DNA from 3 places in the Pseudoalteromonas distincta genome. Region 3 is predicted to be linked to each of the others. Evidence: predicted binding sites of a transcription regulator. Region 3 holds the regulator's gene; each other region holds the start of a gene.

Region 1 (10,668 bases), 1.4 Mb from region 3:
GATCGCCTAAATCATCAACACGAATATGGTAGTTAGCCGTTTTCCAATCGAGTATTGGTTTTTTAAAAGTATTAACACTTGAATGCAGGGATTGCTTATCGTGTTCAATTAAGCGTTTAGCAAGTGCCTGCTCTTTAGCATTTTGGGTATTTACAGCAATAATTTTACCTTCGGTATCTACCCACACCACGCCGTTATTTAGCATAATGCCGCGCCAACCACCGCTTTCCCAATCGGTATCAATGTTTGAACTGGCAATAACTGCTACTAACTCATCATTAAATACTTCATCAAAGCGGTTAATAAACTCAGTTTCATTTTTAATGTCAGGTATGGGGTACTGTCGTTTTAATGGGTAGCTAATAAGTGCAGCAATTGTAGGTTTATCGTGAGCTGCAAAGGCAGTAATAACAGGTAAAACGAACTCGTGATATTTTTGCTCAAGAGCAAATGTGCTAGATGTGAAAAGTAGAGATAGGCACAGTAGAATGTGGCTTAGATATTTCATTTATAGTCCTTCAATTTGGGCTTTTATTATATTTCTAATACTTTGACCTAAAATCTTAGAACATACTTTTCTGCGTCGTAAGACAAGCTCGACAACTCATTTTCTAACTCGTTAACCCTTATAGTTGATAGCATAATTTTTTCACTTTGCTCACTTTGTGCAGTAACTGTTTCGATAGACTGAGCGTATGCCAATGATGTACTTGTAACCTATATAATAAAGCAAAGAATAAATTTCATTGTATTCCTTTAAGTTGTTTAAACTTCATTTAGTTATTAACCAAATTACGCTAATTGTGGTTGAGATAAAAACCAGTATTTAGAGCTTCTCTTTGTTTATTAAAGCTCTTTCTTTGACTGCGGCTTGGCGAATAAAGAACATTATTACGCAGCTTGCAATGTTTCCACCTATTAATAAGCTGAGTATTGCTAAAATAGTTATTTGATTAACTTTTCTCTTGGATACAGCCCATAAATGCCACAAAGCATAACTACAAAGGCCAAGCACTGCCAAAGCTAGCGCTAAGGGATGTACACTTCCCTTTTTGAGAACAATAAAAACCATCCCACCAGCAGCAACAAGTGAAAAAAGACATAGCCCGACCAGATAAAGCTTTACGAAAAAACCCAGAGTCGAAAAGCTAAATTCATGTTTAATTTTGTTTGATTGATTAATTTCTGCAGTCATAATATTCCTTATTGATAAAGTATAAAAAGCTTATCAAATACCATTTGAGGGAGGCCTCAAAATGATTTCCATTTCTTCACTCAATAATTTCATTTAATAAACTTATTGTAAACAAGTAATTACCTAAATTAAAAAAGATATTAGATAGTGCTTTGTAATAAAAAACGAGCCTAATTAGGCTAATGCCAGTCAGTTAAGCTGACTGGCATCTTTCTTTTTATGGGGATACTTAGATGGTTTTGGCTTAACCCATCGGGGATATCTTCTATCCTCTCGTCTAGCTGGAAGCTTAAATAAGACCAGTGTATCGAGTAAGTGCTGCCAGTGTATTGGAATGTTCCCTGGGCTCATTATAGATACTGACGAGAAATACTGAATGACAGCCATCGAACTGCTAGAGAAACTAAGCTGGTTAGGCCATATCCCTGTGACTGTCGCCGCCATCGTCATTATTCTTCGTATTAAATTATAGGCGAGTAACACGGCCCATAGCTCCTGACGCACCATGTCTGGACGCTTACTTCTTAAATGGTATGCGCTATCAAGCATGGTTTGTTTGATTTCTCTAAACCCAAGTTCTATCTCCCAACGATGACAATATAATTCAACAATTTCATTACCTGGATAACGCAATCTATCCGTCATCGAGGTTAATATACGGTAGCTTTTGCCCTTTATTGTTTTGCTGATTAATCTCGCTTTAATCGTTTCAGGAACATCGGGAAAGTTTTTTTGTGCATGCTTTGTGGTTTTCAATTCAATGATATGGTCATTTTTACCCGCGCTGGAGATGATTTCATACTGTAAGTCTGGCCTTGCTGGTATCAGCCAGTGCCTCATCTCCCCAGTTTGATGCCAACGGTTTAACAGGCCTAAAGAATAATATCCTTTATCAAACATAGTCAGTGAATTATCTGGTGTACGTTCAATTAAACGCTCAGCTAATTTCATCTCGTTGGTTTTATAGTTATCAAACTCGCTACTGAGAAGTTGATGGCTGGTCAATTCCATATGACAGACCATGCGTATTTGAGGAAAGGCTGTATCACCGTATTGGTTGCTACCTGAAGAGAAGGCTTTACGATTATCAGGCGTGTCGGCTGTTCGCCACACAACACCGTCAACAGCTAATAGGTTCAAACCATTCCATGTTTCGAATGACTGTTGCTTATACATTGATTGAGCAGATTTATTGAAAACGTGTTTAACGGAATCATCACCTAACCTTTGTCTCGCCTGTACCATCGCACTTGGAGCAACGAGTTGGTTCTTGCCAGGTAACATGATATCTAGCTTATTAGCGATATTCCAAACTGATTCTTTTCGAAACAATGCCATGCCAATAACTGACCACAAAACGGCTTCAAGCGGTAATCTTCGCTTACGAACGGTTGCAATCCCTGCTTGTTGAAAACCTTGTTCAATGATTTCAGGGTCAAGAATTTCTGATAATTTTTCAAAGGTATGGTATCGGCTGCTTTCTTCAAGTGTTGCTTGCAGTGCTTGTTCTATATTCACAAAAAATCCGTAGTTAGTTTCCTAACTACGGATTTTGCATGATCGTTTGGATCGGTCAACCGGTCATTTTCTTAACTGATCGGCATTAGTCTAATTAGGCTCGTTTTTGTTTTACTGATAACTGACAGCTAAAAACTGATCACTCCTCTCTACTCCGGATCATACCCCAAATTAGGCGATAGCCATCTTTCAGCCTCTTCAAGCGTCATATTGGTTCGTTTAGCGTAATCTTCTACTTGATCCTTTTGCACAGCGGCTACAGCGTAGTACTTAGCTTCGGGGTGTGAAAAGTACCAACCCGAAACAGCAGCACCTGGCCACATGGCGTACGAGCTAGTTAGCTGCATACCAATGCGCTTTTCGGTATCGAGCAACTGCCAAATTTTCTTTTTCTCGGTGTGCTCTGGGCACGCTGGGTAACCTGGCGCAGGGCGAATACCTTGGTAGTTTTCGCGTATTAGCTCATCGTTTGCTAGGTTTTCGTCTGGTGCAAAACCCCAATACTCTTTACGTACTTTTTCGTGCAGGTATTCTGCAAACGCTTCGGCGAGCCTGTCGGCTACGGCTTTAACCATTATTTTGTTGTAATCGTCTTGCTGTGCGTCAAACGCATTTGCTAAGTCGTCTTCTTCTAGGCCGCCCGTTACTGCAAACGCGCCAAAGTAATCAGGCGTGCCTTTTGGTGCTATGTAGTCGGCTAGGCAATAGTTAGCAAAGTCGGTTTTTTCGGTTTGCTGGCGTAAATGGCACGAAGTAGTTAATACTTCTTTGCGTGTTTCATCGGTGTATATTTCTATGTCATCACCCACGCGGTTAGCCGGGAATAAACCAATTACACCAAGTGGTTGCAAACTGCCTGCTTTTTCAAGGTCGTCTAACATATCGTTAGCGTCTTTAAATAAGCTTTGCGCTTGCTCGCCTACGACTTCATCGTCCATTATGCGCGGGTATTTACCGGCAATTGACCACGTCATAAAGTATGGCGTCCAATCTATGTATTTACGCAAAGTCGCGATTGATACATTTTTAAACTCGGTGACGCCCAGCTTTTTAGGCACTGGTGGTGTGTAGTTATCCCAATCAAGCTTTGCTGCGTTATCGCGTGCGCGCTGGATTGTAACAGGCTTAGAGCGTGGTTTTTTACGCGCTTGTTGCTCGCGTACTTTTACATATTCAGCTTTAGTTTTAGCTAAAAAGTCAGGTTTAATGTCTTTTGATAATAAGTTTGAAACCACACCAACTGCACGGCTTGCGTTATTTACATACACAACGCCTTTGTCATATTGCGGCTCAATTTTTACTGCGGTGTGCGCTTTAGAGGTAGTTGCACCACCAATGAGTAGTGGCAGTTCAAAACCACGGCGTTTCATTTCTTTTGCTACGTGTACCATTTCGTCAAGCGATGGGGTAATTAAGCCCGATAAACCAATAATATCGGCTTTTTCGTCGATGGCGGTTTGCAGTATTTTATCGGCAGGTACCATTACGCCTAAATCAATAACTTCATAGTTATTACATTGTAGTACCACGCCTACAATATTTTTACCTATGTCGTGTACGTCGCCTTTTACGGTCGCCATCACTATTTTACCATTGGTTGAACCTTCTTCTTTTTCGGCTTCAATGAATGGGTCTAGGTAGGCTACGGCTCGTTTCATTACGCGCGCCGATTTAACCACTTGTGGTAAAAACATTTTACCTGCGCCAAATAAATCACCTACCACGTTCATGCCATCCATTAACGGCCCTTCAATTACGTGAATAGGTTTATCGGCAGCAGCGCGGCACTCTTCGGTATCTTCATCTATAAAGGTAGTAATGCCTTTTACAAGCGCGTGCTCAAGGCGTTTTTCTACAGGCCATGTGCGCCACTCTAAATCTTCTACTCGCTCAGCTTGTGCCATACCAGAGTATTTTGGTGCAAGCTCAACTAAACGCTCGCCTGCGCCTGGGTCTGTGTTAAGTATTACGTCTTCAACGGCTTTACGAAGCTCCTCTGGTATGTCGTCGTAAACGGCGAGTTGCCCTGCATTTACAATACCCATGTCCATACCCGCTTTTATGGCGTGGTATAAAAATACCGAGTGAATAGCTTCACGTACTGGGTTATTACCCCTAAATGAAAACGATACATTTGACACCCCGCCCGACACTTTACAGTGCGGTAAGTTTTGTTTAATGCGGCGTGTGCCTTCAATAAATTCTACAGCGTAGTTGTCGTGCTCTTCTATACCGGTGGCTACGGCAAATATATTAGGGTCGAATATAATATCTTCTGGTGGAAAACCAATATCTTCTACTAATATTTTGTAGCTGCGGGCACATATTTCATATTTGCGGTCTGCTGTATCAGCTTGTCCGTCAGTATCAAACGCCATTACAACGGCAGCTGCACCAAAGCGTTTTATTATTTTAGCTTGGCGAATAAACGGCTCTTCGCCCTCTTTTAGCGATATAGAGTTAACAATGGCCTTACCTTGAATACACTTTAAGCCTGCTTCTATTACTTCCCATTTAGAGGAGTCGACCATAATGGGTACGCGTGAAATATCAGGCTCTGAGGCTATTAAGTTTAAAAACTTAACCATAGCGGCTTTTGAGTCCAACATGGCTTCGTCCATGTTTATATCAATAACCTGTGCGCCATTTTCTACTTGTTCGCGGGCCACTGTTAGCGCGGCTTCAAAGTCTTCTTCCATGATTAAACGTTTAAACATGGCAGAACCGGTTACATTGGTACGCTCGCCGACATTAGTAAATACTGCTATTTGTTGGGTCATGTTGGCTCCTTAATTTAAGTTACAGGCTTCAAGGCCTGATAAACGCATGCGTACTTCAAGCTCTGGCAGTTGGCGTGGTTTAACGCCCGCTAGACCTTTTGCAAAAGCACGAATATGCGCAGGCGTGGTGCCACAACATCCACCTACTATATTAATAAAGCCCGATTTACCCCAATCGATAATTTCGGTTGCCATTTCAGGCGCTTCTAAGTCGTATTCACCAAACTCATTAGGCAAGCCCGCATTAGGGTGTACCGATGTAAAGGTTTCGCACACGCGCGATAACTCTTCTACATACTGGCGCAGTAAATCAGGACCAAGCGCGCAGTTTAAACCAATCGAAATAGGCTTAATATGGCGAATAGAATTATAAAATGCTTCGGTTGTTTGCCCAGAAAGCGTACGTCCAGAGGCGTCGGTAATAGTGCCCGAGATCATAACTGGTAATGTGCGCCCTGCTTGCTCAAAGGCTTCTTCTACACCAAACGAGGCGGCTTTTGCATTAAGCGTGTCGAATATAGTTTCGATTAGTATTAAATCGGCGCCGCCTTCCATTAATGCAAGGGTAGACTCTACATACGCAGTAACTAGCTTATCAAAGGTAACGTTTCGGTAACCCGGATCGTTTACGTCTGGCGAAATTGAACACGTTTTAGAGGTCGGCCCTAAAACACCGGCTACATAGCGCGGTTTTTCTGGCGTTTTAGCCGTAAATTCATCGCAAATTGCGCGTGCTAATTTAGCCGACTCTAGGTTTATTTCACGGCTTAGGTTTGCCATGTCGTAATCTTCCATCGAAATAGTGGTCGAGTTAAACGTGTTGGTTTCAATAATATCGGCGCCCGCTGATAAAAAACCACGATGAATATCAGTGATTAAGTCGGGCTTGGTTAGGCTTAATAAATCGTTATTGCCTTTAATTAATACATGCCAGTCTTTAAAACGCTCTCCGCGATAGTCTTCTTCTTCTAGCTTATGATCTTGGATCATGGTGCCCATAGCGCCATCTAAAATTAAAATGCGTTCTTTTAATGCGGCACTTATTTCGGCTTGTTTATTATTTGTAGGCGCGTTATTCGGCATAGTTGTTAGTCCTCACGTCTTGGCTAACTAAATTAATATCATACGGTGTGGTTTGGTACACGTAGTAATTTAACCAGTTCGAAAAAAGTAAAAAAGCATGGCTTTGCCACGTTTTTGAAGGTTGTTTGGTTGCATCGTCATCCGGAAAGTAATTTTCGGGCTTTGGTGCATTAGGGCTTTTTTTACAATCGCGCTCGTATTCTGCTTTTAGCGAGTCGGCGTCGTACTCTGGGTGGCCGGTTATAAACACTTGGCTACCCGATTTATTTTTAAGTAAGTAAGCCCCTACTCGCTCAGAACCTGCCAGTACAACGAGTTCTTCACAGGCATTTATTTTATTTATATCAATGTGGCCGTAGCGTGAGTGCGGTACTAAAAAGGTATCGTCGAATCCACGAGTCAGTGCACCGTGATCAAAATAACACTGGTGAGTAAATACGCCACACAGTTTATCGTCTTTTAAATCACGCTTTAAATTGTAACGATGATATAACGCTGCATGCGCTGCCCAACACGAAAATAACGTAGAGGTAACGTGTTGCTCAGCCCAATCAATAATGACTTTTAGCTCATCCCAATACGCTACATCGTCGTATTCTAAATGCGCAAGTGGCGCACCGGTTACTATTAATGCATCGTAATTGTTGTCTTTAACCTCAGAAAAGTAACGGTAAAAGGTATCAAGGTGCTCTTCTGAGTTGCTGCTACTGCGGTGAGTGTCGAGGCGCAGTAGTTCTACGTTTACTTGCAAAGGCGAATTGGCAAGTAAGCGAATAAACTGAACTTCGGTTTCTACTTTATTAGGCATTAAGTTTAAAATAGCCAAACGCATTGGGCGTATTTCTTGCGTTTTTGCACGACTTTTTGGCATTACAAATACGTTTTCTTGACGTAAACGTGCAATTGCCGGCAACTCGTCTTTTACTGTAATTGGCATACTTTACTCCTGCTCATAAAAACCGAGGCTTAATTATGAACTGAAAGTAAAAAATATCAACCTCTAGATGTATAGATGTCCAAATGAAATTTATTCATGATTTTATATTTTACTTACAAGCATGCTTTGGTGCTTTAAAACCCGCCATTCGTTGACTGTTTCACCCGTCAGCCACTACAATACAACATTGAAATTTTTATTATTATTTGAAGGCTTTCCTCCATGGTTTTACCTGATAAATTTATATTCTCGATGAGTCGAGTATCTAAGGTTGTGCCACCTAAGCGCACTATCTTAAAAGATATTTCGTTGCACTTTTTTCCTGGCGCTAAAATTGGTGTGCTTGGTTTAAACGGTTCTGGTAAATCTACGTTACTGCGTATTATGGCCGGTGTTGACCAAGATTTTGAAGGTGATGCACATCCTCAGCCTGGTACTAAAATTGGTTATTTACCGCAAGAACCTATTTTAGACGAAAGTAAAACAGTACGTGAAACTGTTGAAGAAGCTGTTGGCGAAGTTAAGCATGCACTTAAACGTCTTGACGAAGTGTATAACGAATACGCCATGGAAGACGCTGACTTTGACGCACTTGCAAAAGAGCAAGGCGAGCTTGAAGCTGTTATTCAAGCGCACGATGGTCATAACATCGACAACGTTTTAGAACGCGCAGCTGATGCACTTCGCCTGCCAGAGTGGGATGCTAAAATTGAGCACCTTTCAGGTGGTGAGCGTCGTCGTGTTGCTATATGTCGATTATTACTTGAAAAACCAGACATGCTTATTCTTGATGAGCCTACTAACCACTTAGATGCTGAGTCGGTTGCATGGTTAGAGCGCTTCTTACACGATTACGAAGGCACTGTTGTGGCAGTAACGCATGACCGTTACTTCCTTGATAATGTAGCTGGTTGGATATTGGAGCTTGACCGTGGTGAAGGTATTCCATGGGAAGGTAACTACTCTTCTTGGCTTGAACAAAAAGATGCGCGCTTACAACAAGAACAAAAATCTGAAAAAGCTCGTCAAAAATCAATTGCGCAAGAACTTGAATGGGTTCGTTCAAACCCTAAAGGTCGTCAAGCTAAGTCAAAAGCACGTATGGCTCAGTTTACTGAAATGCAGCAGTCTGATTACCAAAAACGTAACGAAACTAACGAGATGTTTATTCCACCTGGCCCGCGTTTAGGTGACCAAGTACTTGAAGTAACTAATCTTCGTAAGAGTTTTGGCGATCGTGTTTTAATTGATGACTTAAGCTTTAGCATGCCAAAAGGTGCCATTGTGGGCATTATTGGTGCGAATGGCGCGGGTAAATCAACACTGTTTAAAATGATAAGCGGTGAGCAAACGCAAGACAGCGGTAGCATCAGCGTTGGCGAAACAGTACACCTTGCGACTGTTGATCAGTTCCGCGACGGTATGGACGAAAGCAAAACTGTTTTCCAAGAAATATCAGACGGACAAGACGTACTGAAAATTGGTAACTTTGAGTTCCCAAGCCGAGCATATGTAAGTCGCTTTAACTTTAAAGGTAACGATCAGCAAAAGTTTGTTAAAGACCTATCAGGTGGTGAGCGTAACCGTTTACACCTTGCTAAGTTATTAAAAGCTGGCGGCAATGTGTTACTACTCGATGAGCCAACCAATGACTTGGACGTTGAAACACTACGTGCACTGGAGAACGCTATTTTAGAGTTCCCAGGTTGTGTAATGTGTATCTCGCATGACCGTTGGTTCCTTGACCGTATTGCTACACATATTTTAGATTACCGCGACGAAGGTCAAATTAACTTCTTTGATGGTAACTACACTGAATATGAAGAGTGGCTTAAAAAGACCCTAGGCGCTGAGGCAACTCAACCTAAACGTATTAAATACAAAAAAATTGGCTAAAAATATTGGTTAATTTTATGTTTGTATAACTTAAGCCCTGCACTTTGCAGGGCTTTTTTATGCCACCAGCATTACAGGAGAATATCCTGCTAGCATGTAGAGAATTACCCGCTATGCTTAATTTATTATAAAAACAGTAAGGCTAAATTAGGTTATGCAAAATCGTCGACAGTTTTCTCGTGTGCTATTTTCAACTAACGCCCTGTTATGTTTTGATAGCCAACAGTATCCGTGTAAATTACTCGATCTATCTTTACATGGCGCGTTGGTCACTAATTGTGATGCATTTATTGGCAGCCACAATACGCAAGCAATACTGCGTTTTACATTGCCTCAAAGCGATATAGAAATAAAAATGGAAGTAGTGATTTGCCATATTGAAGCCGATCATATTGGTTTAAAATGCCATCACATTGATATAGACAGTATTACTTATTTAAAGCGTTTAATAGAGCTAAACTTAGCCGATGATGAGCTACTGCATCGCGAATTAGCGTCACTTATTAATGACTCACAATAGACTCATTCTCTTAAGTTGATTACCATAGCGCAAACTTTATAAAGCTTGTAAATATGCGCTTAAATCCTCATTTGCCTTTGGTATACCATCCTAACTACTCGTTTAGCTTTGATCCTAAGCATCGCTTTGTAATGAGTAAATTTGCACATTTATATCAACATGTTGCAGAGCTTGGTTTAATCGGCAGTAACCTAGTTGAGCCAATATTAGGCACGCCAGAGCCGCTTGAGCTTGTGCATTGCGATAATTATATCCAAGATTTATGGCACAACCGCTTAGATGAAAAAGCAATGCGTCGCATTGGCCTACCTTGGTCAAAAGAGCTTATGGCACGTACATTTACAGCCCCTCAAGGAACGCTACAGACAGCCCGCTTAGCACTTAAACACGGTATAGCGTGTCATCTTGCTGGTGGTACACATCACGCACATAATGACTTTGGATCAGGTTTTTGTATGGTTAACGATTTGGCCTTTACCACGCAAACTTTAATTAAATCGGGTGAGGTAACTAACGTACTTATTTTTGATTTAGACGTGCACCAAGGTGATGGCACAGCCGCAATGTTACAGCATCAACCCTATGCGTATACTTGCTCTATCCATTGCGAAAAAAACTTCCCCTTTAGAAAGTCCGCTAGCGATTTAGACATTGGCCTGGCAAATAATATGAAGGACGACGAATACCTTGCCATAGTTGACGAAACTCTAAGTTATTTACTTAAAGAGCTAAACCCAAG
Region 2 (10,668 bases), 1.3 Mb from region 3:
AGGTTTACCAATTTCCGACAACTTCATACCAATAGAATCGTCGAAATCAAAACACATCATAATCTGCTCACCGCCATATAAACCGATTAAAAATTTCGAACTACTATTGCCTAGTGCTACTTCAGTAAAATTAAAAAATATTCGTTTATCTCTAGCTGGGCAATATTCTTCAGTGAAAAAATCGCTCCAACATCTCTTAATGAAGTCAATTTCATTTAAAGAAAACCGATGACCATGTTCCGTTAAGAAGGTGTTCCTAATCTCACCTCCATCCCTGACAAGGAGTCCTCTTTCTTTTATTTGCTCAGGAATAGCCCTTGTATAATGAATACCGACAACTTTTCTTTCCGAGCAGTGTTTATCAATATCTTTTACTAACTCGAGGACACAACTGTATTTAAACATACTTTCCAAGTAGTCATATTTACGGCATAGCTCGTCTAATGTTCTTAATCTATCAGTAAATGCCTTTGGTAATCTTAAGGGCTTAGTAAGGTCAATAACCATATAAAAAAATTAGTTCCTTTAATCCATAATATTAACTAAATAAACTTACACATTCCGAGACCTAAAACATCGCCATCACGCTTTACATAACCATATTGTGTATAAAAGCTTTCTTTACCGTGAGCACTTAATAAACCTATAGTAGCGCCATTAGAGCAGGTGTTGCTTAGGTAGTCTTCAATGTGGGTCATAACTAAATGACCAATGCCTTGTTTTTGATAGCTTGGCGCAACAATTACATCTTGAATATAAAAATACATTGCGCCATCACCGATTATTCTACCAGTGCCTATTAACTTATCAGTGTCGTACACTGTGACCCAAAACAATGAATTTTCAATGCTTACTTTTAATGTTTTATCGTCAGGGTTTTGCCACTTTACTTGTGTGCGTAAATTTGCAAATGCGTCTGATACTGGAGCGGTATGTTCAATTTTATATTTCATAATCTCCCCACTCTCACTTTTAAAGTGCTTTACTCATAAACAAGCTGTACGGATCTAGCTCATAATAACCAAATGGTTCGCATTCTTTAAAACCAAACTGAGTGTAAAGCTTTTGTGCGGGTAAAAATGCTTCAGCAGTGCCGGTCTCTAAACTTAGCTTTTTATAACCACGAAGTGTTGCTTGCTCAATAATATGGGTGAGTAACTTAGCGGCTATGCCTTGGCGTAAATAGCTGCTTGATGTGCGCATTGATTTAATTTCGCCATGAGTGGCACTGAGCGCTTTTAATGCGCTAACACCCGCTAAATTATTATCAATCCATAAGCTATAAAAAGTTATATCGGGCTGAGTGAGTTTGCTCACATCTAGTGCATGTACGCTTTCAACGGGTGAGTGTTTTAACATATCGTTATGATGCGCTTGTAGTAACTTTATAACGTGTGGGTTTGAAAGCTCGCCTGTTCTAATATCCATTTATACCTCATTTAAACTTTAAGCTTTAGGGCTTTAATTAAAACCCTAAAGTAAGTGGCTCTATTTAGGCTGCTAGTTTCCATACTACAAACGCAACAGCAAAGCCTACTAAATACACCAAACCTAACCACGTTAAACTACGTAATAGCACGCTGTGCTTTATAACAGGCTCTGAGCGCACAAGGCTAAAGTTAAGCCATGCAAATACAGGCGTTGTAACAAATGAAAGCGTCATGGCAAACGTAAGCATGGGGCCAAGGGCTGATTTAAAAAATAAAATAACGGCCATACCGGCAAGTGCTTGTAGTATTAACCAAATATTTAGACTGTGTTTTGATTGCCCAAAGCCAAGTAGTTTATGAGATTCGTTAAGCGTACGGGCGTAGCCATCTAGCACGGTGAGTGTAGTGCCAAACATACATAAAAAGGCGATTGCTGATACAAGCGGCCTTGCCCACTCGCCTATTGTTAATGCGTACATATCAATAAGCTGCTTGGCAAACGCGACACCGCCGAGTTCTATACTACTGGTTTGCCCGTACTGCACTAATACACCTAAGCTAAAAAATACCAAGGCTAAGCCAGCTGTAAGCCAGTAACCTACGTTAAAATCGAACAAGCCTTGGCTTTTAGAAACTATTTGCTGCGCTTGTTTTTCTTTTAGCCATAAAGAACTTAATGCAGATATTTCGATAGGGGCTGGCATCCAACCCATTAAAGCCACCATAAAGCTCAGCATAGCCAGCTCATACGGTGAAGGCCCTACATAGTCAGCAGGCGCCATTGGGCCGTTACTAAACGCGATAACTAACGCAATAACGGTAGCCAGTGTTAATAATCCCATTATGCCTTTGGCCACACTGTCGAGCGCTTTAAAGTGCCCTAACAATAATATGGCTAAGCACACTCCTAATAATATCCAACATAGCAGTGTTACCTCTATCACTACAGGCAGCGCGTAATGCAGTAAGCTTGCGGTAAGCAGTAATACGCCAGCGGTATTAACAACAGCGGCTACAATGTTTAAGCCAATAAAACTGTAAAAATAAAACGGGCCTTTACTCTTATAGCCCTCCACTAGGCTATTTTTAGTGGCGAGTGTGTATTCCATACCAAAGCGAAAAAATGGGTACTTTAAAACATTAACAACAAGGATTAGCCAAAATAGTTGCCAGCCAAATATTGCTCCAGCCTGCGTAGAGGCAACTAAGTGAGAACCGCCAATAGCGGCTGTTGCCATGAGTATTCCAGGTCCAAGCGCACCTAGTCGAGACTTCCATACTGCTTTTGTTGTGTGCATTATTTTCTCAAAATATGTGTGTTGTGTGTTCTTTTTATTAATTTTTTTAATTAATAAACGGCAAGAACGCATAACTTACCTAAATTACAGGCAATAAAAAAGAGCCATACGGCTCTTTTTTACAATACTTTGTGACTAAATTTTATTTAAGATCCATCTCTTGGATGATCTCGTGTGCGATTTCAGGTGTAGTGCTAACAGGCTTTTCGTGTAAGTTTGCTTTTATCTGCCCTTTTCGATGTTTTAGTGCCGCATCGAGTTTTTTAGCTGCGCTTGCAATGGCAGGGTACATAACTTCGTTTTCCCCTTTTACCGATATGCGCGTGCCTTCGTAATTAGTGCTAATTTCAGCTTGGATTTTATGATGCTCTTTAGACAAAATAATATCGAGTGCAATAAGCGATGGAAAGTGGCTCTCGATTTTTGAAAATTTTTCGTTGATGTGCTCTCTAATAGAGTCAGTAACTTCAACATGGTGACCAGAAAGATTAATTTTCATAGGGTATCCTTTTATTTGTTACCTCATAAATAGTATTGGGGGCTATTTAGATTAACACAAGGAAAAAAGAGAGATATTTGAGGTTTATTTGCGGTTTTTGGTGATTTAAATCATGCGTTGTGCAAAGTTTATGCAAAGCCCATAGTGCATGGGCTTTCAGACGTCTAGCTGTATTGATTAATCTGTGTACGAACAACAGTAGTCAGCAAAATCAGATACTTTTACTTTAAAGCTTACATTTGCATCAACATTAAACGATTCACCCGCGTTAAATGTTTTCCACTCACTTGCCCCTGGTAATAAAATATCCCATTGGCCAGCTAAAAGCTCCATGCATTCTTTTTGGTTTGTATCAAAAACAAACTCACCTGGTTGCATAAAGCCTAACGTTTTCGCTTCGCCATCACCTAAAATAACGGTACGGCTCGACACTTTTCCGTCAAAATATACATTGGCTTTTTTTACTACACTCACGTTATCGAACTTTGGCATTTTTAGCTCCTGCTATTAATTTAAGATTTTTATTTATAAATTTTATCGCACTACCTTGCCTGATAGCTTACTTTCTTGCAAGGAAAGCAGCATTGTTCAAGGTGAAGTTGCTTCATGTTAGGGCATAAAAAAACCCGCAACATGTGCGGGTTTTTCAATTACTTACTTTATTTAATCAAAGCGATTAAAAAAGCTCGTTTGCTTTGCTCACAATGTTTGCCACTGTAAAGCCAAAGTGCTCAAACAGCTCACCAGCAGGTGCCGACTCACCAAAGGTAGTCATACCTACTACTGCGCCATTTAGACCTACGTACTTGTACCAGTAGTCAGCAATACCTGCTTCTACTGCTACGCGGCGTGTAACAGATGCCGGTAATACGCTTTCTTTGTACTCTGCGCTTTGATCTTCAAAGGCATCAGTGCATGGCATAGATACAACACGTACCTTTTTACCTTGGCTGCGTAGCTCAGTTGCTGAATCTTGTGCTAGCTGCACTTCAGAACCCGTTGCAATGAAAATAATCTCAGGGTTGCCGTCACAGCTAAGGATGTAACCACCCTTTTTAACATCGCTTAATTGCTGTGCGTCACGCGCTTGTTGCTCAAGACCTTGGCGAGTAAAGATTAACGATGTAGGACCGTCTTTACGCTCAATAGCTTGTTGCCATGCAATTGCCGACTCAACTTGGTCACATGGGCGCCAGTTGTATAAGTTAGGCGTTAAACGCATGCTTGCAATTTGCTCTACTGGTTGGTGAGTTGGACCATCTTCACCTAAACCGATTGAATCGTGCGTGTATACAAAAATGCTTGGTTGCTTCATTAATGCAGCCATACGTACGGCATTTTTTGCATATTCAACAAACATTAAGAACGTAGCACCGTAAGGAATAAAGCCTTTATGAAGGGCAATACCATTCATAATTGCCGACATACCAAACTCACGTACACCGTAGTAAATGTAGTTACCGCTTGCATCGTCGTGTGTTAAACCTTTAGAGCCATCCCAAATTGTTAAGTTTGAGCCTGCTAAATCGGCTGAGCCACCCATAAATTCTGGTAATAACGGACCAAATGCGTTTAATGCATTTTGCGATGCTTTACGAGACGCTGGGTTTGCAGGGTTTGCTTGTAATTGCTCAATGTACGCTTGAGATTTTTCAGCCCAATCGCCAGGCAGTTCGTTATTAATACGACGCTTGTATTCAGCTGCAAGCTCTGGGTATGCTTTTGCGTATGCTGCAAATTTTTCGTCCCAGCTTGATTCAAGCTGCTGACCTTTTTCTTTGCTATCCCATTGTGCGTAAATATCGTCAGGAATTTCGAACGCATCGCCAGTCCAACCTAAAAATTCACGAGACGCTTTAATTTCGTCATCACCTAGTGGTGCACCGTGACAATCGTGGCTACCAGATTTATTAGGTGAGCCGTAACCAATAATTGTTTTACAACAAATTAGTGATGGTTTATCGGTAACACTTTTAGCTTCTGCAATTGCAGCACTTATAGCATCGCTGTCGTGGCCATCAACACCACTGATTACATGCCAACCGTATGCTTTAAAGCGAGCTGGCGTGTCATCTGTAAACCAACCTTCTACTTCACCATCGATTGAAATGCCGTTGTCATCCCAAAATGCAACAAGTTTACCCAGACCTAATGTGCCTGCAAGTGAACCAGCTTCATGAGAAATACCTTCCATAAGGCAGCCATCGCCCATAAATGCATAGGTAAAGTGATCAACAATGTCGTGACCTTCACGGTTAAACTGTGCAGCTAGCGCTTTTTCAGCAATTGCCATACCTACGGCATTTGTGATCCCTTGACCTAATGGACCCGTAGTAGTTTCGATTCCTGGTGCATAGCCATATTCAGGGTGACCTGGTGTTTTAGAATGCATTTGACGGAAGTTTTTAATTTCGTCCAGTGGTAAGTCGTAACCACTTAGGTGCAATAGAGAATAGATAAGCATTGAACCGTGGCCGTTTGAAAGAATAAATCTGTCACGGTCAGCCCACTCTGGATTTGTTGGGTTGTGTTTTAGATAATCGCGCCATAATACTTCTGCGATATCAGCCATGCCCATAGGGGCTCCAGGGTGACCAGATTTGGCCTTTTGTACTGCGTCCATTGACAAGACGCGAATAGCATTTGCAAGTTCTTTGCGAGATGGCATGAATTCTCCTACCTTTATGTGTATTTGCGCGGGTATTTATGTGTTTGTTTATGCACCCAAGTAACTTGGGTTTGTTTATATCGACCATTCTTACTTATTGTGGGGGCTGTGTGCAATTAAAAACCCTATAAAAGTGAGGCATTATGAATATTTTTTAAGACCAAAAAGTTATTAGTAATTTTATTTAGACGTCTAGGCGTAAAAACACTATGCAAGGTGTTTTGTTTTCGATAAAATACGCCCCTTAATTTTTTAGCGCTAATACCGACGTTTGTGAAGCGCAATATTTGTGAGCAGAAATACAATGGCAAAACATTTATTTACTTCTGAATCAGTTTCTGAAGGTCATCCGGATAAAATCGCCGATCAAATCTCTGATGCGGTACTTGATGCTATCCTAGAGCAAGACTCTCATGCCCGTGTTGCGTGCGAAACTTACGTAAAAACAGGTATGGTTATGGTTGGTGGTGAAATCACTACTAGCGCATGGGTTGATATTGAAGAAATTACACGTAAAACAGTACGTGAAATTGGCTACACGCATTCAGACATGGGTTTCGATGCAGATTCATGTGCAATTTTAAACACTATTGGTAAACAGTCTCCTGACATTAACCAAGGTGTTGACCGTACTAGCCCAGAAGAACAAGGTGCTGGCGACCAAGGTCTTATGTTTGGTTACGCTTGTAACGAAACAGAAGTGCTAATGCCTGCGCCAATTACTTACTCACACCGTTTAGTACAGCGCCAAGCGCAAGTACGCAAAAGCGGCGAGCTTAACTGGTTACGTCCAGATGCAAAATCTCAAGTTACTTTTGCATACGAAAATGGCAAGCCAGTAGGTATTGATGCAGTAGTACTATCTACTCAGCACAGCGAAGACATTTCGCAAAAAGATTTAGTAGAAGCGGTGATGGAAACTATCATCAAGCCGGTACTTCCTGCAGAGCTTATTACAAGCGCGACTAAATTTTTCATTAACCCAACGGGTCGCTTTGTAATTGGCGGACCAATGGGCGATTGTGGTTTAACAGGTCGTAAAATCATCGTTGATACATACGGTGGTATGGCTCGTCACGGTGGTGGTGCTTTCTCTGGTAAAGATCCATCAAAAGTTGACCGCTCAGCTGCATACGCTGCACGTTACGTTGCTAAAAACGTAGTTGCGGCTGGCCTTGCTGATAAATGTGAATTACAAGTTTCTTACGCAATCGGTGTTGCAGAGCCTACATCTATCAGCGTTGAAACGTTTGGTACAAGCAAGTTAGAAGAAAGCCGTTTAATCGAACTTATTCGTGAACACTTTGACCTGCGCCCTTACGGCTTAATTCAAATGCTTGATTTAGAGCGCCCTATCTACCTTCCTACAGCGGCTTACGGCCACTTTGGTCGTGACGAATTCCCTTGGGAACGTACAGATAAAGCTGATGCACTTCGTGCAGCTGCTGGCCTTTAAGCTAAAAGTGTTGAAGTAAATTAAAAACGGCCCTTAATAGGGCCGTTTTTGTATCTAAAACTTATCCGTTACATTGTTTGTAGTGCCTCTACAAAATAACTATAAAATCGACCTCGAATTCTTTTGTACTTTAGGTATATACTCATTTCATTATAAAAGCTTTAGGGATAGTTCAATGGCCGATAACTTTCGCGTTATATTTGCAGGACTTGCCGATAACGTTGACATAAAAACAGCGTGCGCAAACTTAGCTGCAAAATTAAAAACGTCAGATGAAAAAGTAGCTCTTTTTTTTAAAGGTAAGCCGCTGTTTGCGCCAAGCGATAAAGACAAAGCGTTAAAACAGACTAAGTTATTAGCAAGCCTAGGTATTAAAAGTAAGCTGCAAGCTGTTTCAAATGCGATTCAAAATAGCTCCCCCGCAGCTGCAAATAACAACCAACGTGATGAACGTATTTTTGATGCACTTGATTACATCACTAGCAGCTTAATACGCCTTGAAGAAAAGCTAGATGAGCTAGAGCAACGCCTTCCTGAAGCTCAATTAAATACACCAGACGAAAGTGTAGACGAATGGCAAAATGACGACCTAATGCTAGATGAGGATTTAGCGACTCCTAAAAAACGCAGTAACTTACTTTTATATTCATTGATTGCAACTGCCACCATTTTGCTAGTCGTACTGGCTGTTTTTTTGATTTTTCCCGATTTATTCTCTTTTTAAAAATGGCTAATTAGTTTAATGAGCAATAAACGCGCACAAATAAGAGCTGAAATTCGTAACACCCGTAAAAACTTGTCAAATAATCAGCAAATAATTGCTGCGCAATCGCTAAAAATGAATTTTATTCAACACTTAAAAAGCGAAAATACAACGAATTCAAAGCATATTGCCATTTATTTAAGTAACGACGGAGAACTAGACACTTCATTGTTAATTAAAGAATTGTGGAACTTAAACCATGCTGTTTATCTACCTATAATACACCCATTCAATGGCGCTAATTTACTATTTCAGCGCTATGAGAAAAACTCACCCATGAGGGCAAATCGCTATGGTATCTTGGAGCCTAAGCTGAACTGCTCTCAAATATGCCCATTACCAGCGCTTGATTACCTCCTTATGCCATTAGTTGCATTTGATAAACAAGGTAATCGCCTAGGAATGGGAGGTGGGTTTTACGACCGGACATTGGCGCGTTTACACGAACAAAATTGGCAAAAACCACAACTAATTGGCCTTGCACATGAATGCCAAAAAGTTGATGCTCTGCCAATCGAGTCGTGGGACGTACCACTTAAAACCATTATCACCCCAGATAAAACATACTGTTGGTAACATTTAATTTTGGTTACTAACCGCATATTTCTGACATACATGAGCACAAAGCAATGACACAAGACGAATTAAAAGAAGCAGCTGCTTGGGCAGCACTCGAGTTTGTAAAAGAAAACACCATTGTAGGTGTCGGTACTGGCTCTACTGTTAATCACTTTATTGATGCCCTTGGCTCAGTAAAGGACACTATTGTAGGCGCTGTATCAAGCTCAGAAGCGTCAACTGCACGTTTGGAAGCGTTAGGTATTGAAGTGTTTGAACTTAATAACGTTGATGCTTTAGATGTATACGTTGACGGCGCTGACGAAATAAACGCTCAAAACGAAATGATTAAAGGCGGCGGCGCAGCGCTAACACGTGAAAAAATAGTAGCAGCAGTTGCAAAACAGTTTGTGTGTATTGTTGATGACACAAAGCTGGTAGATACATTGGGCGACTTCCCGCTTCCGGTAGAAGTTATTCCAATGGCGCGCAGCTACGTTGCACGAGAATTATTAAAACTTGGTGGTGACCCTGTTTATCGCCAAGGCGTAGTTACCGATAATGGTAACGTTATATTAGATGTATTTAACTTAAAAATTACCAATGCCAAACAACTTGAAACACAAATAAATTCAATTGTTGGCGTAGTTACCAACGGCCTATTTGCGATGCGAGGTGCTGATAAAGTGATTATCGGTACCAAAAATGGGCCACAAATTAAATAGGATGAGGTTATGAGTAAGGTATCGTTAGCAAAAGACAAAATTAAAATTCTCTTGCTTGAAGGTGTTCACCAAAGCGCTGTTGAAACGCTAAAACGTAACGGTTACAGCAATATCGACTACGTTAAAACATCCTTACCTGAGGACGAGCTTAAAGAGCGCATTAAAGATGTTCACTTTGTAGGACTTCGTTCTCGTACTCATATTAACCAAGCCGTATTAGACTCAGCTGAAAAGCTAGTTGCTATTGGTTGTTTTTGTATTGGTACAAACCAAGTTGATTTAGATGCAGCACGCGAACGTGGTATTGCTGTATTTAACGCTCCATTTTCTAATACTCGTTCAGTTGCTGAACTTGTACTTGGCGAAATACTACTTTTATTACGTGGTATTCCAGAGCGTAATGCAGCGGCTCATCGTGGTGGCTGGTTAAAAACAGCAAATGGTTCGTTTGAAGCACGTGGTAAAACATTAGGTATTATTGGCTACGGTCACATTGGTACTCAGCTAGGTATTATGGCTGAAAATATCGGTATGAACGTGGAGTTTTACGATATCGAAGATAAGTTATCACTGGGTAATGCAACACAAGTTCATAACCTTACTCAGCTGTTACAACGCTCTGATATTATTAGCTTACATGTACCAGAAACACCGCAAACTAAAAACCTTATTGGTACAGCAGAGCTTGCAGTTATGAAGCAGGGGTCTATTTTGATCAATGCCTCACGCGGAACTGTTGTTGATATTGATGCTCTTGCAGAAGCGCTTACAGAGAAAAAACTAAGTGGTGCAGCAATCGATGTGTTCCCTACTGAGCCAAAATCTAACGATGAAGAATTTGTATCGCCACTGCGCCAATTCGACAATGTTATTTTAACGCCGCACATTGGTGGTTCTACACAAGAAGCGCAAGAAAACATTGGTATTGAAGTAGCGGGTAAATTGGCTAAATATTCAGATAATGGCTCAACTATTACTGCGGTTAACTTCCCTGAAGTATCGCTACCTGAGCTTGCTAATCGTAGCCGTTTATTACACGTACACCACAACCGCCCGGGTGTACTAACGCAAATTAACCAAGCGTTTGCACAGCACGGTATTAATATTGCTGCGCAATACCTACAAACAGACGCATCTATTGGTTATGTAGTTATTGATGTTGATACAGATCAATCTGAAGTAGCACTTAAAGAACTAAGCGCTGTTGAGGGTACAATTAGAGCACGTATTTTACATTAACCATTCTTTGATATTAAAAAAGGGTCCTTATG
Region 3 (10,668 bases):
ACTCCTTAATGCCAACCCTGTTGCAATTGCAAACTGCGTTTTGTGACGCTGCATTATATTACGGTCTACCTTTGGGGAAATTTCCATATTTACAAAAGGCTCTGCAACAACTGAGTGGATACCGAGTTCTTCAATAAGCAATCGGTCGATACCTTTTATCATCGATGTACCGCCCGTTAATACAATATAATCTATTTGCTCTTTACCGCTGGTTGTTAAAAACATTTGCACAGCTCTGCGAACTTGTTGAAGTAACGAAGTTTGAAAAGGGGCTAATACTTCAAAGGTATAGTTTGGCGGTAAATCACCTGATGTTTTGCCTATTTCGGCTTCATCAAAGCCTTTATTATAATAAGCAACAATACTATTTGTATATTGATCGCCACCAAAAACTTGGTCACGGGTATAAATGGTTTCCCCAGCTTGCACAACACTCACAAGCATTAAAACTGCGCCAATATCGACCACAGCCACACACTTATTAAATGCATCGCTAGGTAATTGTTGATAGTAAACGTCCATAGCACGGCTCAATGCGTAGCTTTCTACATCTACTATTTTGGCCTCTAAATTTGCGGCTTCTAAAGCGCCCACCCGTGCTTCAACACTCTCAGTACGAGCAGCCGAAAGCAAAACATTCATTTTGCTAGGATCGGCCTCATTCGTCGAAAGCTTCTCAAAATCGAGGCTCACTTCATCAAGGGGGTAAGGGATTAAACTATCAGCTTCAATTTCAATTTGCGATTCAAGTTCAGCATCTGTTAACGATACATCCATGAAGATCACTTTTGTAATAACTGTTTGGCCAGAAACAGCCACTGCAGCAGATTTTAACGACTTCGGTAATTTTTTTCTTAATTTTGTAATAACGTTACCAATCGCTTCAATATCTTGGATTGTGCGCTCACTCATCGCACCTTTTGGCATCGGCTCAATTGCAAGTGCTTCTAGTCGAAATCCAGTTTCAATTTCACGTAAAAGCACCGCTTTGATAGAGTGCGATCCAATATCAATTCCTACCATCATCGGGGACGGTTTTTGAAATAGTTGACTTAGCATGTTTCAACTTGGCCTTTGTTTTAATAATAAACAAGTTATAATTTTTATCTGAAAAAATATTATTCATTTTTTAATCAATATATACTAGCAGTCAAAACTCGCAATTGGGAGTCCATTTAGGGAAATATAAGTGATTTTATTAAAACGAACTTTACAATTTTTTATCATTTGTGTGTTAATTGGTCTGATCACTTTGGTCAGTCTTTATTACTACGTTAAACCTGATATCCCCAGTGTGCAAGTTTTAAAAGACGTGCAATTACAAACTCCTATGCAAGTATTCACAAAAGATGGGCTTTTAATCAATCAATTTGGTGAAAAGCGTCGTATTCCAGTGACTATTGATGAAATTCCTCAAACCCTCATTAATGCATTTTTAGCGACAGAAGATAATCGATTTTACGATCATATAGGCATAGATCCTATAGGTATTGTACGTTCGGCTATTGTTCTTATATCTACCGGCGAGAAAAAACAAGGCGCAAGTACTATTACTATGCAGCTTGCTCGTAATTTCTTTTTAACTCGCGAAAAAGCATATATTCGTAAAGTTAAAGAAATATTTATAGCGCTACATATCGAAGGTGTATTAACAAAAGACGAAATTTTAGAGCTTTACCTTAATAAAATAGAATTAGGTAATCGCGCTTTTGGTATTGGTGCTGCAGCACAAGTTTATTACGGTAAGGAGTTAAAAGATTTAACACTTGCACAAATGGCGATGATTGCAGGTTTACCGAAGGCCCCTTCAGCTTTAAACCCAATTCGTAACCCAACGCGTGCAAAAGCACGCCGAAATGTTGTATTAGGGCGTTTATTAACTGAAAATTATATTACTCAAGAAGAATATAACGAAGCAACGAGCCAACCTATCACCGCTTATTTTCATGGTGCTGAAATAAATTTATACGCCCCATATATTTCTGAAATGGTGCGCGCTGAAATGGTCTCGCGTTATGGAATAGATAAAGCTTACAACTCAGGTTTTAAAATTTTCACCTCGGTAGAGTCTAAAGTTCAAAAAGCAGCGCAAAACGCACTTGTAAACAACTTACATAATTATGATATGCGCCATGGTTTTAGAGGACCAACAGATGTTTTATGGGACCCTGAAACACAACCTGCTTTAACTGAGCAACAAATACTCAATAAATTACAAAGCGTAAATGAGTTGGGTACTTTGAAAGCAGCAGCCGTGCTTAGTGTTAATGACAAAACAGCGTCGGTATTACTTAAAAGTGGCGAGCGCACAACTCTTACTTGGGATAACTTAAAATGGGCGCGTAAATATATTACTCGTTACCGCCAAAGTTTTGCTCCAAAAGCAGCTACAGATATTTTAACGCCAGGAATGCAAATATGGGTGCGTAAAAATGAAGATGACAGCTACTTACTAAGCCAAATACCAGAAGCATCAAGTGCTATTGTGTCACTCGACCCACAAGATGGAAGAATTAAAGCTATTGTAGGTGGTTACAGCTTTGAACAAAGTCAATATAACCGAGCGGTACAAGCAAAGCGTCAAGTAGGTTCTAATATAAAACCTTTTATATATTCAGCAGCACTTGAAAAAGGTTACACGCTTGCGTCTATATTAAACGATGCTCCTATAAACCAATGGGATAAAAGCCAAGGCGTAGCATGGCGCCCTAAAAACAGCCCTGCTGTATATAATGGTCCGATAAGAATTCGCCGTGCCTTAGCACAGTCTAAAAACGTTATTTCGGTGCGCTTACTACGCGGCGTTGGATTACAACGTACAGCTGATCATTTATTAAAGTTTGGCTTTAAAGATTCAGACATTAATCGCAGTGAATCATTAGCACTGGGTAGTGCTTCCATTACTCCACTTGAACTTGCCCGTGGGATGAGTGCATTTGCCAATGGTGGCCACTTAATTGAACCTTACTTTATTTCAGAAATTCAAGATGCTTACGGTAATGTATTGTTTAAAGCAAACCCTGCCCTTGCCTGTGACGAAGAGTCTTTACCAACACATAATGAATTCTCACTTCATAATAGTAGTGCTGATGTGGAGCCAACAAAAAAATGTGCACCGAGAATTATTTCTAAGCAGAATGCATTTTTAATTGCTGATGCAATGCACAGTGGTATTTGGGGCGGCGGTAGTTGGGCCCATAAAACGGGTTGGAGTGGTACAGGTTGGCGCGCACAAGCTTTAGAACGTCGTGATCTTTCGGGTAAAACAGGCACAACTAACGATTCTGTAGACACCTGGTTTAGTGGTTTTAACAGTAAAGTAATGACTTCAGTGTGGGTGGGCTTTGATAACCCAGGTAACGCTCTTGGCCGTTCTACGTATAATAACAACTTAGATAGCAGCCAAATATCTGGTGCTGAATCGGGGGCTAAAACAGCGCAGCCTGCATGGATTGAATTTATGAAAGCCGCACTTGAGGGAACACCTGAAGCGCCAATTGAGCCACCTGAGGGGCTTGTTTCGATTCGTATTGATTTAGCCACTGGTTTGCTAAGCCACAAAAATGACTACACCAGCCGCTTTGAATACTTCGAAAAAGGCACTGCACCGACAAAGTATGTGCTATCTCAGCCTAGCGATATATTTGAAGAAGACACAAAAACCGAAGAAGAGCTATTTTAATAATATCTCTGTAATACAAAAAACGGCAGCTTATTTAAGCTGCCGTTTTAATTTAAATAATCGCTTATTTTAAGTTTTGAACAAGCCAATATAAGTCAGAGTGTACACCCGCAGCGGTTACTTCTTTCCCAGCCCCAGGCCCCTGAATCACAAGCGCGTTATCACTATACCATTTGCTATTAATTACAAAAATATTATCGCCAGGTGTAAGGTTTGCTAACGCATCTCCATTGGGCACATACGTAATTCCTACTTTAGCGATAACTTCAGTTTTTGTTATATCTAATAGGCCTGTGTATCTCAGTACTGAGTTATTAGCTTTTGCTGTATCAGCATGCTCTTCAATGAATGCATCTAGCTGGGCTTTATTGTTTAGAAAGTATTCCCAGCTTCCTAGCGCAAGCTCGCCGGGCATTAATGCCGATAAGCTAATATCATCAAGCTCAAGCTCTATACCTAACTCTCGGGCTAAAATAAGTAACTTACGCTGCATATCTCGTCCAGATAAATCCTCGCGAGGGTCAGGCTCTGTGAACCCCATTTTCTGTGCTTCTAATACCAACTCAGAAAAAGCAGTCGTACCATCATACTTACTACATAACCACGAAAGCGTACCCGAGAATACGCCTTCAATACGCGTAATTTTATCACCACTATTTTGCAAATCAGCCAAAGCAAAATTGATAGGTAAGCCTGCGCCTACACTTGTATTATATCGCCAATGTAAATTACGTTCGCCAAGGTTACTACGAAGTGCTTTATACCAAGAAGTCGGTGCTGTACCTGCATATTTGTTAGCACTAATTAAATGACAATCTCTGTCTACAAAATCTGTATATAAAAAGCTAAACTGCTCACTTGCGGTAATATCAATTAACACTTTATGTTCGTAGTCAAGCTCGCTTATCGCATTAAGTAAATCCGCAGCTTCATAGCTATTCGCCTCATGCTGCCACTGCGTTTTCCATTGCGGTATATTTATGCCACTTGCATTAAATAACATATGTTTAGAGCGAACCAGCGCTACCAATTTAATACTAAAGTCGTCTGATAAACGCTCAAATTGTGCCGATAACTGCTCAATAAAAGCATCGCCTACATTGCCAAGGCCCGCAACTATAACGGCTATTTCTTGGCCTTTATTGATTAGCTTATCGTGTAAGGCGCTTTGTATATCGCTATCTATAAATTGGTCTGTTAGTAATAAAACATAACCATTATCTTGATGCACAAAACGCGGCTTTATAGTCTGCTCAGCTAATAGTTCTAAAGCTTGCAGTTTAAGTACGCTAACGTCTTGCTCAGGGGCAACAATTGCACAGCCATTTAAATTTGACTCACTAATATTAGCTCTACCAGCAAAGTAATTAATAACTTGATATGTTTGGGCAGCCGGTACTACTAAATACACTTCACCATTATGGTTAAAATGATGAAGGCTATGCTGAATAAGCTGACTAACGCTTGCGACCTCACCTTCACTTAATCCTTCAACCATTAACAGATCAACATTTTGCAGCGTGGTTATAAAGCGCTTTTTCTTTACTGAACCTTCTTTTACTATATCTGTTGGGCTTGCTTGCACATCAAAACTACTACGAACAGCTAGCTTAATATCGCTGTTTTTAAGTGGCGATAGTGTTTTTGCATGTAATACAGGGTTACCCAAACGAGCTAATAAATTAGCTTGCCCGCGACAAATTTTGCCGTATTTAATCGCTTTTTTTACCTTGCGAGGATCAGTGCTAAACACTCCCTGTGTATCGGTCCAAATACATACTTGCTTAGCATTACAGTAATTAGCAAGTAGTGTTGCACTATAATCGCTACCGTTGCGTCCAAGTGTTACGGTCTCACCTTTCGTATCAGCGGCAATAAACCCAGTAACAACATTTATCTTATTAGGCAAAATTGACTGTCGACATTGCTGCGCATTTTGCGCATGCATTAATTCACCATCGTTTAAGGTAAAAAGACTACGGGCATCTTGAGCACACGCCTCAATATTTAACTGCTGTAAATAAGTAGCGAGTAAACGTGCTGACCACAGTTCCCCATGCGCAAGTAACGCAGCCTCTTTTAGCTGCTCAGCTTGAGCAAGTTCTGCAATATTACTAAGCTCGGTATTTAGTGTTTTAAGTGCGCTGCGCTTTAAATCAGCTTGTAACAACTGCTCAATTAAATCGCTTTGATGGTTATTTAACTGCAGTAAAATATCAGCGACAGCTTGCGTGTCTTGCAGCTGATAACTTTGCCACAACGACACAAGTGTATCTGTAGTTTTACCTGCAGCAGACACTACAACACAGTCGCCCGGCTGAGTATGCCCTATAATTATTTTAGCTACGCTTTGATAGCGCTCACTAGAGCTTAAGCTTGAACCACCAAATTTATGTACACAATTGACCATATTTATACCAATTCGCTTAATTAAGTTGTCTATTTTGAGGTAAGAAAACCGTATCGATAACAAGGCAAAAATTTCGTTATTTAGTTGTTCTATATTAGGAATTTTTAACGATGTTATCGTGCGGTTTAATCCCTCAAATTGATTAGGGCGTGTTGATCTTTGTGGATTGAAATTTGTTCAATCCAAGGAAGATTAAATCGCGGCGCGAGGTTTGTAACCTAGTGGGCTAAGTAAAAACCGAGCAAAGCTTCCGCGTCCTGCTCACGCCCCTTACCTACATCCATGTAGGCAACAAAGAGTTAATCGTCCCTAGAAAGAACCCAAAGGGCAGCGCATGTTTGGTATTTATGCTGCGTTATCGCCTATTCATGGGGAATAACCACACTACATAGGCTCCGCCTTGCCTAAAAACCAAACATACTGCTGCAAATTCACCCACCAAAGATCAACACGCCCTAGGTATTATTGCGGATTGGTATTACTTACCAAAGCGCTGGACGGGCTGCACTTAATTTAACGTTTCCACCAGAAGTGCCAGCACCTTTGCCTACACGGCCAACATTTTTATTTTGCCCTGGTTTTACAAGTTCAAATACTCGTTCAAAGTCAGCTATTAAATCGTGTATATCTTCAATCCCAACCGAAATACGAATAAGCGTATCGCCCACACCCGCTTCTAAACGTGCCTTTGCCTCCATGCCTGCGTGCGTCATAGTTGCGGGGTGACAAATTAAACTCTCTACGCCACCTAGTGACTCAGCTAAACTAAACGTTTTAAGACTAGTTAAAAATGCTGCAGCGTCGTTTATATCGCCTTTAATATCAAAACTAACCATGCCACCAAAGCCAAGTTGTTGTGCTTTAGCAAGTTCATGTTGAGGATGCGACTCAAGTCCAGGATAGTAAACTTGGCTTACAAAATTGGAGCTTTCAAGGTACTTAGCTATTGCTAGCGCATTTTCTTGGTGCTGCCTTAAGCGCACATTTAAAGTACGTAGACCACGAAGCGTTAAATAACTATCAAAAGGGGCGCCCGTAATACCAATATTATTTGCCCACCAAGCAAGCTCATCACCAAGCTCTTGTGTTGCAGCAATAACAGCGCCGCCCACTACATCTGAGTGCCCGTTAATATATTTAGTAGTTGAATGCACCACAATATCTACACCAAACTTAATAGGGTTTTGTAAGGCAGGAGACAAAAACGTGTTATCTGCGGCAACCAATGCACCGCATTGCTTAGCAACATCAGTAACCGCTTTAATATCGGTTAAACGAAGTACTGGGTTACTTGGAGTCTCTATCCAAATAAGCTTAGGTTTAATTGCTAAAATTTGTTGAAGGCTTTCTTCTTTTGTTAAATCTAATACTTCAAGCTTCAATAGTCCGCGTTTTTGTAATGATGTAAATAAACGATAGCTACCACCATAACAATCATGTGGAATTACTAACGTGTCGTCACTGTTAAGTAGCTGAGTAGCTAAATGCACGGCAGCCATACCAGTGGCCGTAATTATGCCACGAGCGCCGCCTTCAAGCTTAGCAAGCGTCTCTGCTAAAATATCACGATTAGGGTTACCACTGCGCCCATAATCATACTCACGCTTGGTATCAAAGTCGGCAAACGAATAAGTCGTTGATAAATAAATTGGCGGCACCACTGCACCATGATGTTTATCAGCATCAACGCCGTTACGTACAGCAATGGTCGCTTTGTTTTTTTCGCTCATATTCGTCACCTGATTAATTTGGATGTTTAGACGTCTAAAAGAGTAAGTTATCCGTTTTAATAAGTCAAAGCATTTTAAAGCTCTAGATGGCTAAAGTTAGGAGAGGCGTTTGCTAGTATCACATTTTAGCTCACAAAAATGAGCTTATTTTTACATCCCAAATAGGCTTATTAAGATAGATCGGTATCTATTATTTGACTATCTTTTTTAAATCGATAGAATTTCACGCATATTTACACGCTTTTTATACCGTGTGAGAAATTAATAATCTGAGGCAACGATACATCTTATGGCTAAATGGAATGGTGAGTATATTCACCCATACGCAGAACACGGGAAAAAATCAGAGCAAGTTAAAAAGATCACCGTTTCGATCCCGCTAAATGTATTAAAAGTTTTAACGGATGAGCGTACGCGTCGTCAAATCAACAACCTTCGCCATGCAACAAATAGTGAATTGCTATGTGAGGCGTTTTTGCATGCCTTTACTGGTCAACCTTTACCAAATGACGATGACTTACGTAAAGACAACGCAGAAAAAGTACCAGAAGAAGTCAAAAAGATAATGCAAGAAATGGGTTTAGAAGTGCCTATTTTAAACGAAGAATAAATCGTTACCTTTTTAATCAAAAAACCTCAGCATTGCTGAGGTTTTTTTGTTTAAGCGTTATATATATTACGCCATATAATTTTCAGGTAAGTCAATTTGCGCAACACCCGACTCTACCGCAGCAAGTGCTACAGCTTTAGCTATACGCGGTAGTAAACGCGGATCCATTGGTTTTGGAATAATGTACTGCGCACCAAACTCTAGCTTATCTACGCCTGCGGCTTTTAAAACTTCTGCAGGTACAGGCTCTTTGGCAATACTACGAATAGCCTCAACTGCAGCAATTTTCATTTCATCGTTAATCGCGCTTGCACGTACATCAAGTGCACCACGGAAAATAAACGGGAAACATAAAACATTGTTAACCTGGTTAGGGTAATCAGAGCGCCCTGTTGCCATAATTAAATCGTTGCGTGCGCCGTGAGCAAGTGCAGGATCGATCTCTGGATCTGGGTTTGAACATGCAAACACGACCGGTTTTTCTGCCATTAGTTTTAAATCTTCGGCAGCTAACAAGTTAGGACCCGAAACACCAACAAACACATCAGCATCTGCAATTACATCTTGCAATGTGCGTTTATCGGTATTGTTAGCAAAAAGCTGTTTATATTCATTTAAATCATCGCGACGAGTATGAATAACACCTTTGCGGTCAAGCATATAAATGTGTTCACGCAGTGCACCACACTTAATTAACAGTTCCATACACGCAACTGCAGCAGCGCCTGCACCTAAACATACAATTATTGCATCTTCAATTGATTTACCTTGTACTTCTAGCGCATTTAACATGCCGGCAGCCGTAACAATGGCGGTGCCGTGTTGGTCGTCATGAAAAACAGGAATGCTACAACGCTCTATTAATGCTTTTTCAATTTCAAAACACTCTGGTGCTTTAATATCTTCAAGGTTAATACCACCGAATGTGTCAGCAATATTGGCCACCGTGTTAATAAAGTCTTCTGTTGTTTTGTGCTTTACTTCAATATCAATAGAATCAAGCCCTGCAAAACGTTTAAACAATAACGCCTTGCCTTCCATTACGGGTTTAGACGCTAAAGGACCTAAATTACCCAAGCCGAGAATTGCAGTACCATTAGTGATAACCGCAACCATGTTACCTTTACCGGTATATTTATATGCATTTGCAGGATCTGCGGCAATTTCACGTACAGGCTCAGCGACACCTGGGCTATAAGCTAGGGCTAAGTCTTGAACTGTTTCAGCTGGTTTTGTTAGCTCAATGCTAATTTTACCAGGTACGGGATGTGAGTGATAATGTAGTGCTTGTTCACGAAAGTCAGACATAACGCGATGGTATCCTGCAATTTAAGTTAAAGTGAGAGGTGGAGTCTTGGGGTACGATACCCTTATTATTTTTAAATTCCAAGCAATATCAGGTCTATCCTGTTATATGCTATATCCTTTAATTTTAAGAGGTTTTTCAGTAACTTTGCAGGATTATATAAACATTTGATAAATAAAAATTCACCAAAAAAGTAAGTTTTGAGGTGCGTTTATGTCTACTACAATATTAAAAAAATGTATGTTTAATGCATCATCATAAACTTAAAATAACAGCCTACTACACTACTTTAAAAACAGATAAGCCCACGTTAGCTACTTTTATCAACCTAGTTAAAATTTGTACTATTTAAAATATAGAGAATATCTATCAATTTGTCTGTAAAGGTTTATGCATACTCAGAATAAGAATAGGAAATAGTTATGCAAGGTGTGATGTAGCTCGAGCAAGCTAAATATGATAAGAAGTGGTAAATTTTAGACACAAAAAAAGCACCCTAAGGTGCTTTTTTTAACTAAACAGCAATAATTACTTCTTGCTGCTAAGTGCACCGAAGCGCTTGTTGAAGCGATCAACACGGCCGCCAGTGTCTAAAATCTTTTGCTTACCAGTGTAAAACGGGTGACACGCAGAACATACGTCTAAGTGAATGTCTTTACAAAGAGTTGAGCTAGTTTCGAATTTGTTTCCGCATGAACATGTTGCAGAAATTACTTCGTACTTAGGGTGAATACCTTCTTTCATAGGAACCTCTAGTTAAGGCCGCATCGCTCTCCAAACCCGAAGTCTGGCACCATACGTCGTTAAAACAAATTTGTTGGTGGCGGATTTTATCCAACAACCTTCCCCTGCACAAGTATTTATTTATCTTTTCGCTAAAAAAGTGAACAATCTCTTTCTCAAGTACTATTGCTAGTAGGTTTTTAGCGG

The links. Region 3 encodes MetJ, which represses methionine synthesis genes. Its sites were predicted from a motif close to TAGACGTCTAGACGTCTA; they were not measured.
Region 1: a site for MetJ is predicted at 7,578-7,595, ahead of metA (homoserine O-acetyltransferase MetA). Genes of this name have one in related genera too.
Region 2: a site for MetJ is predicted at 6,081-6,098, ahead of metK (methionine adenosyltransferase). Genes of this name have one in related genera too.

What each region holds. Positions count from the first base shown of each region.
Region 1 is NZ_CP040558.1:2,479,070-2,489,737, forward strand. It holds gene FFU37_RS11045 (hypothetical protein) at 1-508, opposite strand, end outside; gene FFU37_RS11050 (hypothetical protein) at 827-1,195, opposite strand; gene FFU37_RS11055 (IS4 family transposase) at 1,385-2,713, opposite strand; gene metH (methionine synthase) at 2,863-5,493, opposite strand; gene FFU37_RS11065 (homocysteine S-methyltransferase family protein) at 5,503-6,576, opposite strand; gene metA (homoserine O-acetyltransferase MetA) at 6,566-7,513, opposite strand; gene ettA (energy-dependent translational throttle protein EttA) at 7,736-9,409, shown strand; gene FFU37_RS11080 (PilZ domain-containing protein) at 9,564-9,929, shown strand; gene FFU37_RS11085 (histone deacetylase family protein) at 9,983-10,668, shown strand, end outside.
Region 2 is NZ_CP040558.1:2,591,851-2,602,518, forward strand. It holds gene FFU37_RS20295 (hypothetical protein) at 1-507, opposite strand, end outside; gene FFU37_RS11530 (GNAT family N-acetyltransferase) at 543-953, opposite strand; gene FFU37_RS11535 (GNAT family N-acetyltransferase) at 973-1,428, opposite strand; gene FFU37_RS11540 (NRAMP family divalent metal transporter) at 1,493-2,668, opposite strand; gene hpf (ribosome hibernation-promoting factor, HPF/YfiA family) at 2,871-3,227, opposite strand; gene ppnP (pyrimidine/purine nucleoside phosphorylase) at 3,405-3,719, opposite strand; gene tkt (transketolase) at 3,904-5,895, opposite strand; gene metK (methionine adenosyltransferase) at 6,200-7,351, shown strand; gene FFU37_RS11565 (hypothetical protein) at 7,527-8,075, shown strand; gene FFU37_RS11570 (5-formyltetrahydrofolate cyclo-ligase) at 8,094-8,690, shown strand; gene rpiA (ribose-5-phosphate isomerase RpiA) at 8,744-9,397, shown strand; gene serA (phosphoglycerate dehydrogenase) at 9,407-10,636, shown strand.
Region 3 is NZ_CP040558.1:125,228-135,895, reverse strand. It holds gene FFU37_RS00550 (pilus assembly protein PilM) at 1-1,059, opposite strand, end outside; gene FFU37_RS00545 (penicillin-binding protein 1A) at 1,190-3,682, shown strand; gene metL (bifunctional aspartate kinase/homoserine dehydrogenase II) at 3,747-6,092, opposite strand; gene metB (cystathionine gamma-synthase) at 6,575-7,822, opposite strand; gene metJ (met regulon transcriptional regulator MetJ) at 8,112-8,432, shown strand; gene FFU37_RS00525 (malic enzyme-like NAD(P)-binding protein) at 8,499-9,740, opposite strand; gene rpmE (50S ribosomal protein L31) at 10,267-10,482, opposite strand.